Regions from separate parts of the Methylomonas sp. 2F7 genome, predicted to be linked through region 2. Evidence: riboswitches for the same ligand, from Rfam matches in the RefSeq annotation. Region 2 holds a riboswitch; the other holds the start of a gene.

Region 1 (7,238 bases), 3.0 Mb from region 2:
CCGGCCGAAATTTACATATCGTTGATTTTTGTAACCCCACATGGCATCTAGGGTATTGCTGAAACGGTAGAGTAGGGCGCCGAAGGGGCCTAACAACACGAACCAGAACAAGGGTGCAAATACTGCATCGGCACCGTTTTCCAACACCGATTCTATGGTTGCGCGCCGCACATCGATCTCGGTCATGGCATCAGTCTGACGACTAACGATTTTGCCAACCAGTTGCCGCGCTAACGGTAAATCGCTATCCGACAAGGCGGAATGAACGGCCAGCGCATGTTGTTGTAAGCTGCGGGCAGCGATACAAAAATATAAAACCAGTACCTCGACAGCAATTTGCAGCAGCGGCCAACTCGGCAAAAGCAGCAACCATAGCAGGCAAGGCATTAAGACTATCGCCACCGCCAAAAAACCGCTGACGCGCTGGCGAAAAGCGGCTTGCTCGTTGTTTAACAGTCGCATTTCCACAGTGCTCGCCCATTTACCGAACATCACTAATGGATGGTAGGCATTACGCGGCTCGCCCAGCCAAAAATCGATGGCTACGGCCAGCAAAATGCTGATGGTGAGAATCATGATTTGCGCGGGATAAACAGGTATTGCAAAACTAGAAGAACGGCTGGGGTTAACAAAATTGATTGCGGGGCGATGAAAATCGCCCCGCTGGATTGAATGCTTAGATAGCTTCGCGAGTGGCTTTGGCGGCCAGCAAGGATTTTACAGCACTGACCAGAGCGAAAATGACCACGCCATAGATCAAGGTATTCGTCAGGTAAGGCGGGTAATACATCGCAACGCGCTCAATATATTGTGTGAATGAGCCGTTGGGATAGCGGCCGGACAGCCAGTAAAAGCTGCCGTTGGAAAACAAAAACGCGATGGAGGTAGCCGCTACCAGAGCCATCAAACGCTGTGCAACTGTGGCAACTGACAGCGCAGTGAATTGTCGGCACCATTTGCCACCCAGCCACATTGCGCCATAAGAAAACACCAGAAACCCGTAAGCCTTTGACACGCAAAAATCGCTGACGCCGAGTTTAGTGATCGCCAAATAATCAATGAGCACCGCTTCAGCTAGCAAAAAGGCGAACAAATAGCGACCGCCTAGCCATAAGCCGGCGAAAAAAAACACCGCCAGCGAAGCGTCCGGCAACGCAAACGGCGTACCGAAATGGTGAAAGCGGGTGGCAGCCATCAACGCCATCAGCGCTACCGCGCCGGGTTTGACAGCCAGGGTTTGATTCAGATTCATAGGGTTCTCCAGAAAAGGTTTAGTAATTGTAATGGATCGAAAAATAGAAATTTCTACCGAAGCTGTTATAGGTGTTAACCGTTTGATAGCGTTTGTCGAACATATTATTCAGTTTGGCGCTTAACATCCAATTTTTGTCGATGCGATAAGCGGTGCGCAGATCGGCGGTCATGAAGCTGCCCAACCGCACGGTATTGGTACTATTATCGAAACGTTCGCCCTGAGCCAGCACGGAGGCGCCAATATCAACGTCGCCAAACGAACGCGAGACATCATAGGATAAGCTTTCCGTCACCCGACGCGGCAGACGCAAATTGGTCTGTCTATCTTTGGGCGTCATCAGGTTCATGCTCAACTTATTGTTCCAGCCGAAAATTTGCGTGGACACTTCCGCTTCTATGCCGTCTATTTGCGCCTTGCCGATATTTCTGGCAGTGGATGGCGTACCACTGAATACAATCAAATCCTCGATATTGGTGTGATAAGCGCGCAGTTCCCAATTTGCACAATCGTGACGTCCGGCAAAACCGGCTTCGAAACTGGTGGATTTTTCCGGCCGCAAACCAGGGTTACCGAAGCCGGGGAAGTATAACTGATTGAAAGTCGGGGCCTTGAAGGCATTGCCGAAACTGGCAAAAGCGCTGAGACCGTAATCCCAATTAAACCGCCAGCCAAAATTGCCGGTGACGCTGTCGCCGAAAGCCTGGTTTTCGTCCCAACGCAAAGAAGCATTCAAAAAATGCTTATCGAAAACGCGGCTATGCAGCTCGGCAAATGCGCCTACATCGTAGCGGGACGTTTCCGCGTAACGCGTGGTGCTGTCGATTTCATCAAAACGGTAGTCGGTGCCCAGCGTTAATTGGTGATCCTTATGCAAGGCCAATTCATTCAACCAGCTCGCATTCCAGCGCGTGGTGTTGAAACGACTGGTAAATCGACCGTTATGCCGAAATTGATCGGCATCGTCCACGCTTTGTCCTATGCGTAATGTGGACCGCCACATATCACTGAAATTAGCGCTGGCGGTCGCCCCCAGCGTCTGATTGACAAACTCAGTGGTGCTACTGATGGAGTTGTCTATCTCGGTTTCACCTTCGGCCCGCAGGAAAAACGCCTCCAGCTCGGTACCATTGTCGAACCGGTAACCGGTTTTGGCATTCAAACTGGTGTTGTTATAGCCGTCGCGGTCCGGATTATAGCCACTCGCGACGCTGACACCGCTCAAAGCATTGATACCCTGGCTACCCAATTGAGCGGCCCCCAAGCTATACCAAGCCTTACCCCATTTGCCGCTGACGGCCGCCGAGCCATTATACGTGTCGTAAGAGCCGCCGCCGGTTTCCAGTGCGATGTGCGGCCGTTCGCTGTTGCCGCCTTTACGGGTAAATATCTGAATCACCCCGCCAATCGCTTCCGAACCATAAAGGCTGGATTGCGGGCCGCGAGTAATTTCCACACGTTCGATTTGATCGATGGGAATAAACTGAAACGCGCTGGTGCCGGTGGTCACCGAGCCGGCCTTGATGCCGTCGATTAAAACCAGTACATGATCGGAGTTAGTGCCGCGCAGATAGACGTTGGTGTCCTTGCCGTAACCGCCGCTTTGCACCATATCGACACCCGGCGTGCCTTTCAGTAACTCGGGTAGGGTTCTAACCTGAAGTTTCTCTATATCCTGGCGCGTATAAACCGTCATCGCCGTGGCCAACTCGTTCTGACGAGTTTCGGTTCGAGTAGCCGTGACAACTGTCTCGGCAAGGTTAATCGCCTCGTCGCTAGTCGCCGCCAACACCGTAAAAGGCGTACTCGCCAGAAATAAAGATCTGTATAAAATTGATTGCATATTGTCCTCTGCGCCCGCCGCGCATCCGGGTGAAAAAGGACAGAGGAAAAACGGAAAACGAAAAAGGCGGAGGCAGGCTAGGCATGGACTCAGACCATTCCGTAAACAGCCCTCCGCTGTCTCGAATGATCTTCCGGGCCAGTCTCCGGGCTTATAAGTGGCTTTACGCCTGATCTACGACCTTCCCATGCAAAGCGCACAGTGGCAAAAACGCAGCTCTTTACTTATCTACCGTTGCGGGGGCAGCGTCGGCATGGGCGGTTAAAACCGCCGCACCGACTTCCTGTTTAAGCTTGGCCGAGAAAACGGCGCAAACACCTGAAAGAAGCGCGCAATTGTAGGGAGTTGGGCGCGATAAAGCAAGAATACCTGGTAGTTACCGACAATCCGCATTGCAAATACCCCTTTCCGTGCTATACATTGGTGCATTGATTAATGCTGTTAACTTAGACTTCAACGAATACGGGCGGGACTATGGAAATTCAATCGAAATTGTTAGGCAACCAAGACATCAATCCGGACACAATCATCAATTTTCCGCGCGGCCTACCCGGTTTCGAAGATCAGACCCGCTTTAAGTTATTTCATCAGGAAGGCAGCGAAATAGTGTTTTGGCTGCAATCGGTCGATAACGCGGAGCTAACCTTTTCCGCGGCGCATCCGGCCAATTTCAACATCAATTACAACTTTACGGTAACCGATCCGGAAGAAGCGCTGTTGCAAATAGAGCCGGGCGACGAGTTGGTGATTTTAATTCTACTGCACAAGGACAACGAGCAGGATAACGGCAAGCCGACTATCAAAGGCTCAATCAAGTCGCCGATATTGATCAACGCCAACAAACGCATCGGCATGCAAAAAGTATTGGTGGCTATTGAGCAAAGCATCACCCTGACCGAGAAAGTCAGCGAAATAGACGTATCGGAAGCTTAAAAATGCAAATAACCGCCGGAGACTGAGTCGCCCCGGCGGTTATTTAAATCAGGCGGCCTGAACAGGAATGGAATGACTGGAATGGCTAATATGATTGTTGCCGTCGAAATACACCAAAGTCGGCTTGTAGTTCTTCAGTTCCTTCTCATCTAGGCTAGCGAACGCGCAGACGATAATCAAATCGCCAGGACACGCCAACCTTGCAGCTGCGCCGTTAATCGAAAACACACCGGAACCTTCTTCGGCGCGAATCGCGTATGTGGTGAAGCGCTGACCATTGTTAATGTTATAAATATGGATTTGCTCGTATTCCCTAATCCCGGAAAAATCCAAAATTTTGCCGTCTATAGCACACGATCCTTCGTAATCCAGCTCGGAATGCGTTACCCGCGCACGGTGTAACTTAGCTTTAAGCATGTTTATGTTCATGGTAAACAAGGTCGAATACTAGGGCCGGCGATTATGCCTGAATTTAACCCTGCTATCAAATTTAAGCATTAGCTTTTACAGGCAAAAAAACAGTAACGTCAGATACTTGTTTTAGAAAAGTAGAGGTTATCGATCAGACGCGTCTTGCCCAGTCTGGCAGCAGCCAAAATCAGCAGATTAGAGTCGCTAGCGTAGGCAGGCAATAAATCCGCGCTACGACAGATACTGAAATAATCGACGGCAAAACCGGCTTGTTGCAGATTCTGCCGCTGCTGTTCAGCCACCGCCGGATAATCGTCATACCCTGCCAAAATATCATCGCGCGCTGCGCACAAGGCTCGATATAGCTTAGGTGCTTGTTGTCTTTGGTGCTCGGACAGATAGCCATTGCGAGAACTCATCGCCAGACCGTCATCTTCCCGAACAGTTGCCACGCCCTGGACTGCAACGGGTATATTCAAATCGGCGACCATTTGCCGAATCAGCGTCAGCTGTTGAAAATCCTTCTCCCCCAGCAGCAGCACATCGGGCTGCACCATATTCAATAGCTTGCAAACCACCAATGCCACGCCGTCAAAATGCCCGGGCCGGCTGGCCCCGCAATGCAGGGCCGACAAGCCGCTGACTGAAATGCCGGTTTGCGTGGCTTGCGGATACATCTCGGTTACCGATGGCAAGAACAGCAAATCGGCGCCGCTGGCTAGCAGTTTTTCTTGATCCTGCTGTTCGGTGCGCGGGTAGCTGGCAAAATCTTCGTTTGGCCCAAATTGGGTGGGATTGACGAAAATACTGACCACCACTTTATCGGCCTCTTGCCTCGCGGTGCTAACCAGTTTGATATGCCCGGCATGCAGATTGCCCATGGTCGGCACGAAACCAACGCTTTGCCCGTTTTGCCGCCATTGCAGGATTACCTCTCTCAACGCGGCGACGCTGGTGACTATTTGCATACGCTTAATAACTGTGTTCGGATGCTGGAAACTGCGCGGATTTTACCGCTTGATGATACAGGCGCACCGCCTCTTCTATGCTGTAGGCGTCGGCCATAAAATCTTTGGAAAAGCGCGGCCGCTTGCCGGTGCTGATATTCAGCATGTCGTACAGCACCAACACCTGGCCATCGCAATCAACACCAGCGCCGATGCCGATAGTGGGAATACTCAGCCGCTGACTTATTTCGGCGGCTAGCTGCGCTGGCACGCATTCCAACACTAAAAGACCGGCGCCCGCTTGCTCGATTTTTTCCGCATCCGCCACAATTTGCCGGGCTTGCTGTTCTTCACGCCCCTGCACTCTATAACCGCCTAAGCGATTTACGGATTGCGGCAACAGACCCAGATGGCCGCAGACCGGAATGCCTTGATCAACTAGAAAGCGGATGACGTCGATCTTGGCGCCTTCAAGTTTAACCATTTGCGCGCCGCCAGCCTGCATCAAGCTTGCCGCATTGAGCAATGCCTGCGCCGGCGTGGCATAACTGGCAAACGGTAAATCGGTAACGATAAAAGCTCGCTTTCTGGCCATTGCCACGCTACGGCTGTGATACACCATATCGTTCACCGTGACCGGCAAGGTGCTGCCATGCCCTTGAATCACCATGCCCAATGAATCGCCGATCAGCAGTACATCAATGCCGACCCGGTCCAACAGGGCGCTGAAACTGGCGTCATAAGCCGTCAGACAACTGATTTTTTCGCCGGCATTTTTCATTGCCGCCAGATCACTGATCGTCAGCGTTTTTAAAGTATCGGCATATAAACTCATGCGGTTATTTTCCGCAAGCCGTCGGGTGGACAAGCTGCCAAGAGTTGCGACAATGAATCCAGGCCCGGAATCTTCAAATCGCTGCTGGCCACATCAGCCAAGGGGTACAGCACAAAGGCGCGCTTGGACAACTCCGGATGCGGCACAATCAGGTCCGGTTCATTAATGCTCTGTTGCGCGTAAAGCAATACATCCAAATCCAGCGTTCTAGCTCCCCAACGCACGCTGCGCAGCCGGCCATGCTGGTTTTCGATTTGCTGTAATTGTCTGAGCAAAGCCAGGGGCTCCAACTCGGTAGAAATTCGCATTACCGCATTGACATAATCGGGTTGATCTTGCGGGCCAACCGGTGTGCTACGGTACAAGGGAGAAAAGGCAATTTCGGCCACGCCCGGCAAGGCCGAAATTTCCAGCCTGGCTCGATTGACATGATCGACAGAGTCTTCGAGATTGCTGCCCAAGCCAATATAGGCCTCGGCAGCTGACTTAGCTAGCGTCATTGCCGACGGGGGCTGGTTTGCCTCGAGAACGGTAACGGCCGGTTTTTCGGTTACGGGGTTTACCGCCGCCGGATTTTGGCGGCGCGGTCATTCTTTCCCGCTCCGCGTCATCGGCTTCTTGAAAACCTGTCCACCATTCGACCAGTTCCGGATCGGCGCCGCCGGTTTCCGCACGTAGCCGCAAAAAGTCGTACGCCGCTCTGAATTTGGGCTGCTCCAGCAAACGATAAGGCCGGGGGCCAACCGTTCTGGAGAACTTGTTCTGCAAGAACCACACTTCGCGCATGGATTGCGTAATGTGGCGAGGTAACGCAGTGACCTTGATTTGTCTGGTCAGCACTTCGTTGGCGGCGTTCTGATAGGCCAGCGTTTCGTTTTCGCCGTGGGCGATGCGTCTTTGCGCAGCCAATTGCAGCGGTTCCCACAACAAGGCAGCCAGTAAAAAATAAGGTGTCAGGGTTTTGCCGTCGTTGAAGCGGGTGTCGGAATTTTCCAAGGCCCGGATCAAGAATAAGCG
Region 2 (7,238 bases):
GTATTTGTTGTCTACCAATAAATAGGTCGCTGGTTCGATCCGGCCTTGTTTTAAATAAAGCAATGACCGGATTGGTTGCCATTTTATCTTACTCAGGATTCAAATATTTTTGGTTAACCTTCTCATAAATGTATTTTGCAGATGCTGCAGCGATCAGTGAGATCTTCACGGGCTTTTAACAAAACCCAAGATTGACATTGTGGACACTTCGAAAGTTGAACTCGTTTATCTTTGATGTCCTGTGCCACCACCCAAGCATCGGAAAACTCGAGTTGTCCCAAGGGATATGATTTTTTATACGCATTAAAGGCAGTAATTAGCGTCTGGATTTGGCCTTCTTTCGATTTGGCCGTGGCAACCTGAAAACACACGGCGAAGATGGTTACATCTTTATACTTACGGCGACTACCGGTCAAACCTCGGGTTGAAAACTTGATCGATCCACGACTGGGCGATTGGCCATGTAATTGACGGTATGTCTGCCTCAGTAACTTTATCGGTACTCCCGTTGCTTGATGCACGATTTTGACTTTCGCATGGAGATTGAGCAGTTCAATTGCCAAGGTTTGCTGTTGATATTTCTTGAGCATTAGCTGCCTCCCTTAGCCAATAGCGCCGCTTAATCCGAGCATGGCTTCCACCATCGGAGGCGAATCTCTGTTGATGTTTTGAATAAACTGACTCGAAAATCGGGGGGTAAAACATAGCCAGTTGGAGCGGGCAATTAAGTCAATGTCTTCTAAAGATAAACGCCCAACAGCCAAGCGCATGGCCTCATCGGTAATCCCCAAGATTAATTCAGTCAGCACCGGGTTCTCCCGTGCGATTTCTCTGGCTTTGATGAGCCATGCCTGATTCATGGCATAGATCTCTTCATCGCAACCCAGTTGATCTATCGTTGTCAGTTTGTCAAAGTAGGCCTCAAGATTTTTGAATGCTGACTGCATCATGTTGTCGACGTGCCCCGCCATATTGACTATTTTCAGTTTCGATTTCAGATAATCGGATCCGAATTCAGCGACCAGCGGAATATACAATTCCTGGAAGAACCCCTGCGTGCTGGTTTTGACGTCCTTAAAATCAATCGTCAGCGATTGCTGATTGGCAAAGCACTCGCGTGCCAGTCGCGCGAAATTTTTGCCATGGATTGCCTGGGGTATTTGGGAATGGGTGGCTGTAACGACAACGATATGCATGCGACTTCTCCTTAGTAGCTCCTTGATTGCCTCTAACGAGTGCTTGGTTTGTTCAAAGATTGACTTTTTGATTTTGCGGAAACCCAACGCCGCCGCCCCGACCGATCAGTCCACACCTCGCAGATAGGGCATTGACTAAATGCGGCTTCAGGGTGAATCATGCCTAGGTAACGGGCGCGGCAACGCCCGCAAAGAATGAAAACCAAATCACCCGCCGAGAGCAGGCTAATTAAATACCAAGCCCGGTTGATGTCTAACGGATAATGTTGGCTGGAGCGTGGTTGGATAAATTGCCGATCGGCTAAAATTTTGGAAGCGACGTTGCTGTAGATCTCATAGGCCGTAACCAGTAAGGTTGCACTCAGGTTCGGAGTAGAAAGTCGGTGTCTGATGTCTTCAATCATGCTTAAAAATAGCGAGGCATGAATGTTGTTGAACGCCGAGCGGATGGCCCATTGATGATCATGAGGCAGCATGCCTTGTTTGGGCGGTTGTCCTTGTACCGCTTTAGATAATTCGATGCTTTGCTTTCGGGTTAAATGGCAGAGTTGGCTGACAATCGGAGGACGTACGCCAAGCTGGATTAGCCTTTCGGCCAATAGCAAGTCCGCGCCTATATTTGACCTGCTTTTAAAGGGCATTGGTTTCATCCGCAGTTCCAGTGATACACGGTTGGAGAAGATCCACATAGGCGACCATGGGCAAGTTGCTTGGAACATAAACCGGCAATAACTGAATCACTGCGCGACTGCTTTCGGCGTGTTCACGAAGTTGCTCCTGTGTCGTGCCGGCGAGATGGTCTATACCATTCCGATCTAATCCAAAGCGCCAGGCCGTTTCTTCAGGATTACTGCGTGCGCATTCCCTGGCTAGCATGAGATATTCGAAATTTAACCGGGCAAGATCTTCATCCAGTGTTGACATAAACGCCTCTGAGTTGATTAACGACTGTTGTCGATATGCTAGGCAGGCAACGCGGAAATGTCCCGGTCGCAAAGTGACCTGATTTGGGTCACAAACCTCCGGAACCCCCGATAGATATGATTTGGCTTTGTTGAAAATAATTGTCCTATTGCGCTGGCGACGCTTTTTTCGGCAAATAACGGACGGCCAATTTGATAACGCCAGGCTAATTGCAGGGTCCAATGAATTGAATGATCCTGAAATTCTTCTAATCTCGTTCTGCTTACCAGGGACTTTGCCTACAAGAAGTAGAGCCTTAATTGGTGTTTGACCTGAATAATTGCATTCCAAAATCATTTTTATATTGCTTATCTTGAATTTGTTATGGAGGAAATTGTTATGAATCGGCTATTCGCTAACCAGACAACTACTGCTGGTTACCTGGTTTGGGGTGGTTTATGCGCGAGGTAATTCAATGCTTGATCGATTGGTTGGATAGCGAGCCAAGCGATGAAAAAGGGCACCGCATATTGCGCGCGTTAGCCCAGGAATCGTTGAAGAAGTCAGAATTCGAAGAGTCGAAGCGCCGGTTCACGGCTGATGAAATCGTCGCCGCAGTCGGTGAATCTATAGGAATTTCCGATCCTAAAAAGTGGATCGATTGGCCGGGTTCGTTGAAGAAATATTGCGAAACCCGAGAGCCGCAAATCTTAGAGTTTGCTCGTAAACGTGGGTTGTCTTGTTATGCAAAACCTGACCGTAAAAGCACAAAGGGCGGTCCGGGACAACTCACGACGTTCTATATCAAGGCAGAACCGATACCGGAAATAACGGAAGAAGACCAAGCGATTGACGGCGTCCTTGGCAGGAACAATGCAGCCGATTTGCAAGCCAGCTATCAAATGACTGAACTAGGTGAAGTCAAACCCAGTTGGATCGCGAGTCGGTTATTTCGGCATGGACAAATTGAATTAAGACAATGGCATGTCTGGGTTATAGTGGGTTGGCTAGCAATCATAGCTGGGTTGTCGGTGTTAATTGCTTATGCTGGATGGCTATCGTTATCCTTACCCAGATCCGTGACAACGCAAGATTTGACATTACTGGTCAGTATTTTCGCGATTCCCTATGGTTCCTGGGTAACTATCATCAAGCCTTGGATATTATTGTTGGATGATCGAATTGTCGTAGCCCATGAACTATTCACAAATTTTTATGAACAGTCTGCGCAGTTCGAACTGCTTCGAGACGGAGATTTAAGAGTAATTCGGTTAGTTCGGTATTCGGCGGCATGTCCCATTTGTGGCGCCACTATTTATCTCGAAAAAGGCGAGCCGGATTATCGGCGCAGGTTGGTGGGGCGGTGTTATGAAAGCCCAAGAGAGCATGTGTTCAGTTTCGATCGAATCACGCGTTGCGGGCGATTACTGGTTGATCGATAACTTGTCGAGAGGAACTGCTGCCGCACAGTTTATTCTTATTTCAATACATTTCATTTGCCCTACGACTAGCTGCGGCATACAATCGCCGCTGGTTTTAAGGTTCCCGCTCTTGGCGGGTGAAACTGGAAGTCGGTTAAATGCCGACGCTGCCCCCGCAACGGTAGGTGATTCGTCACGAGCCCGGAGACAGGCCTAAAACTGTAGTCAACAGTATTGCGGAGGGCGATCTGTCAAATCGGTTTTTTTTGGTTTGTCTTTCCCTCTGTTATTCCGTCCACCTTATTCGGAACAGACAACCATGAAAACACTTGCAGCATCTACCACCCTTTCTTCCTCAAAAATCCTGCCTGGCCTGAGTGCTATTGTTTTGGGTCTGACCGTCGTTTTAGGTTTGGGTTTCTTGCAGGACGCCAACAACTACCTACATAACGCCGCCCACGACGGACGTCACAGCGCTGCTTTTCCTTGCCATTAACATGGCGGATTTTCGTAAGTTGGTTGCGGCGTCGCTACTGGCTGGACTATTGGGCGGCTTGTTACTCAGCGTGCTCCAACACTATCAAACCTTGCCCTTGATTTTGGCCGCCGAGCAATTCGAAACACCATCGGCCGAGCATGCGCATGACTGGCAACCGACGGACGGCTGGCAACGCAATGGCTTTACTTTGCTGTTCAATGGCCTGACCGGCTTCGGCTTTGCCTTGTTTATCAGTGTCGCCCTGTACTGGCGGGATCAACACGGTTACCTGTACGGACTCGGCTGGGGTTTGGCCGGTTATTTGGTATTTTTTGTCGCGCCATCATTGGGCTTGCCGCCGGAGTTGCCGGGTACTGACAGCGCCGAATTGCATAGTCGCCAAGCGTGGTGGCTTTTTACGGCCGCCGCTACCGCGATTGGCTTGTTTGGTCTGTTTTTGACCAAACAGCGCTGGCTGCAAATCGGCGGCGCTGGCTTACTGGCCTTACCGCATCTGATCGGCGCACCGCATCCGGAGGTTGCTCAGGCTTTAGCGCCCGAAGCCTTACAACAGCATTTTGTGGTGTTGACATCCATCAACAACGCTATTTTCTGGCTGACCTTAGGCGCAATATCGGGCCGATTGTTGCGTAAAGTAACGTTTTAGTGATGAATGCTACCGCAACACGCCATTGCCCGGCGATATTGATCAGCGCCCCTGCCTCCGGGCAAGGCAAAACCACCATAACTGCAGCTTTGGCCTATTACCATCGCCAGCAAAACCGAAAGGTACGCGTGTTCAAAACCGGCCCGGATTTTATCGATCCGCAAATCTTGAGCTTTGCTTGCGGACAACCGGTTTATCAGCTGGATTTATGGATGATGGGCGAAGCGCATTGCCGTGAGATGCTTTATAACGCCGCCGCCGACGCTGACGTTATCTTGATTGAAGGTGCCATGGGCTTGTTCGACGGCGATAGCAGCAGCGCCGATTTGGCACAAACACTAGACGTGCCTGTGGCCGTTGTCATCGATGCGGGCGGCATGGCACAAACTTTTGCCGCAGTAGCTTATGGCTTAGCCCATTACCGTGCCAACTTACCGTTTGCCGGGGTCATCGCCAACAAAGTCGGCAGTCCTAGTCATGCCAAACTGCTAGAAGAAGCGTTGCCGAATAACATGCCTTTGCTGGTGGCGATGGCGAAAGACGACGCGGTCGGCTTACCTTCGCGACATCTGGGTTTGTTGCAGGCCGACGAAATCGGCGATCTCGATCTTCGCCTGGCGCGAGCCGCCGAATTGCTCGGCAGTCTTGCGCCGTGCCGATTGCCGGAGCCGGTCACCTTCGCGCCGATTACTACCGATCCGCCGCCGAAATTGCTGACTGGTAAGCGTATCGCGGTAGCTCGCGATGCCGCATTTTCGTTTATCTATCAAGCAAATCTGGATTGTTTGCAAGCCATGGGCGCTGAACTGACGTTTTTCTCGCCGCTCGCAGACCACGTATTACCCGAGGCAGACAGTGTTTATTTGCCCGGCGGTTACCCGGAACTACATCTCCAAACATTGGCCGACAATGTCGCCATGAAACAAGCCTTGCAGCAACATCATCAAGCCGGTAAACCGATTTACGCCGAATGTGGCGGTTTTTTATATTTGCTGGAACGTTTGGCCGATAAAGACGGCAATGCGGCAGCGATGGCAGGATTACTACCCGCTAGCGCGCAGATGCAAAAACGGCTGGTCAATCTTGGCATGCACAGCGTGCAGTTGGAACAAGGTGAAATTCGCGGGCATAGCTTTCATCACTCGCAACTGGAAACCACACTGCAGCCGTTCACCGAATCGAAGCCCCAACGCAATCGTCGCCGTAACGAAAACTTTTATCAGCTGGGTTCGTTGCAAGCGTCTTATCTGCACACCTACTTTCCGTTCAACCCCCAGGTCGCGGCTGGATTTTTTCTATGAGCATTCAACCTAAAGTGTGGTTTGTCGGCGCAGGTCCCGGTGATCCTGATTTAATCACTGTCAAAGGTCGCGACTTAATTGCCAAAGCGGATGCCATTTTGTTCGCAGGCTCTCTGGTACAGGCCGCAGCGACGCAATGGGCCCCAAGCACTTGCGTGATCAAAGATTCCAAAGACATGACTTTGGAGCAGATTACCAACTGGCTGACCGAACAAGCCGGTCCGGGCAAAACCGTCATTCGCCTGCAAACCGGCGACCCTGGCTTGTACGGTGCATTGATTGAAATGGTGCAACCACTGGATGCGGCCAACATTGCCGTCGAAGTAGTGCCGGGCGTCTCGTCGGCGTTTGCTGCGATGGCTTGCGCAGTCGAAAGCCTGACCTTACCCGAAGTCACGCAGACCGTGATTCTTACCCGTGTTGAAGGCCGCACGCCGATGCCGGACGGTGAATCCTTGCAAGAACTGGCCAGCCATCACACCACGCTGTGCCTGTTTTTATCGATCACCTTGTTGCCCTTGATCGAACGCGAATTAAAAGCCGCCAACTGGGCTGATGATTCCCCGGTATTGGTGGTTCATAAGGCCAGCTGGCCGAGCGAACAACAGATTATTCGCGGCACCCTGGCTGATATTCGCGAACGCTGCCGAGCCGCCAAAATCAACAGTCAGGCCATGATCGTCATCAGCCCCACCTTGGGCGCGCGGCACTGGCCATCGTTAAAAAAATCCAAACTTTATGATGCCGGTTTTACCCATCGTTTTCGCCGCGCCGAGCGGCCTCAGCCTAAGGAATAAGCATGACAACCACAGTTCTCTTGGTCGGCCACGGTTCGCGCAATCAGGCCGGCAATGATGAAATTCGCGAATTTCAACAACAATGGCAGGCGCAACACCCTGACTGGCGCATTGAGTTGTGCTATATCGAACTCGCCGAGGTGCTGTTGGAAGAAGGATTGAGCCGCGCCGCGCAAGGATCTAGCCGCGTGATAGTCGTGCCGCTGATCATCAGCGCCGCCGGGCATGTGAAGATGGAAATTCCCGAGCATATCGAGGAGGCCCGCGAAAATTTTCCGGCGGTCGAATTCATCTACGCGCCACATCTAGGAAGCAATGAAACCTTGCTGGCCATTCTGCAAAAACAGCTCAAAACGGCACTCAAATCTTTGGCCATGCCCGACCCGAAAACTACCGGCGTGATCATTTTAGGCCGCGGCTCCTCCGACAAAGTCGCCAACGGCGAACTAGCAAAACTGGGGCGTTGGCTGTTTGA

The links. Region 2 has a riboswitch for cobalamin ahead of ACR64Q_RS08700 (CbtB domain-containing protein). Riboswitches for the same ligand answer to the same signal wherever they lie in the genome.
Region 1: another riboswitch for cobalamin. It lies ahead of ACR64Q_RS22055 (TonB-dependent receptor domain-containing protein); the one in region 2 lies ahead of ACR64Q_RS08700 (CbtB domain-containing protein).

The regions. Positions count from the first base shown of each region.
Region 1 is NZ_CP195203.1:4,892,195-4,899,432, forward strand. It holds gene cbiB (adenosylcobinamide-phosphate synthase CbiB) at 1-576, opposite strand, end outside; gene ACR64Q_RS22050 (hypothetical protein) at 677-1,252, opposite strand; gene ACR64Q_RS22055 (TonB-dependent receptor domain-containing protein) at 1,272-3,095, opposite strand; cobalamin riboswitch at 3,215-3,432, opposite strand; gene fliW (flagellar assembly protein FliW) at 3,570-4,028, shown strand; gene panD (aspartate 1-decarboxylase) at 4,077-4,457, opposite strand; gene panC (pantoate--beta-alanine ligase) at 4,556-5,407, opposite strand; gene panB (3-methyl-2-oxobutanoate hydroxymethyltransferase) at 5,412-6,221, opposite strand; gene folK (2-amino-4-hydroxy-6-hydroxymethyldihydropteridine diphosphokinase) at 6,218-6,721, opposite strand; gene pcnB (polynucleotide adenylyltransferase PcnB) at 6,708-7,238, opposite strand, start outside.
Region 2 is NZ_CP195203.1:1,907,081-1,914,318, forward strand. It holds gene ACR64Q_RS08670 (helix-turn-helix transcriptional regulator) at 1-63, opposite strand, end outside; gene ACR64Q_RS08675 (FlhC family transcriptional regulator) at 123-590, opposite strand; gene ACR64Q_RS08680 (STAS-like domain-containing protein) at 603-1,196, opposite strand; gene ACR64Q_RS08685 (FlhC family transcriptional regulator) at 1,229-1,846, opposite strand; gene ACR64Q_RS08690 (flagellar transcriptional regulator FlhD) at 1,827-2,456, opposite strand; gene ACR64Q_RS08695 (hypothetical protein) at 2,558-3,541, shown strand; cobalamin riboswitch at 3,622-3,751, shown strand; gene ACR64Q_RS08700 (CbtB domain-containing protein) at 3,840-4,016, shown strand; gene ACR64Q_RS08705 (CbtA family protein) at 4,018-4,665, shown strand; gene ACR64Q_RS08710 (cobyrinic acid a,c-diamide synthase CobB) at 4,668-5,966, shown strand; gene cobM (precorrin-4 C(11)-methyltransferase) at 5,963-6,763, shown strand; gene ACR64Q_RS08720 (sirohydrochlorin chelatase) at 6,766-7,238, shown strand, end outside.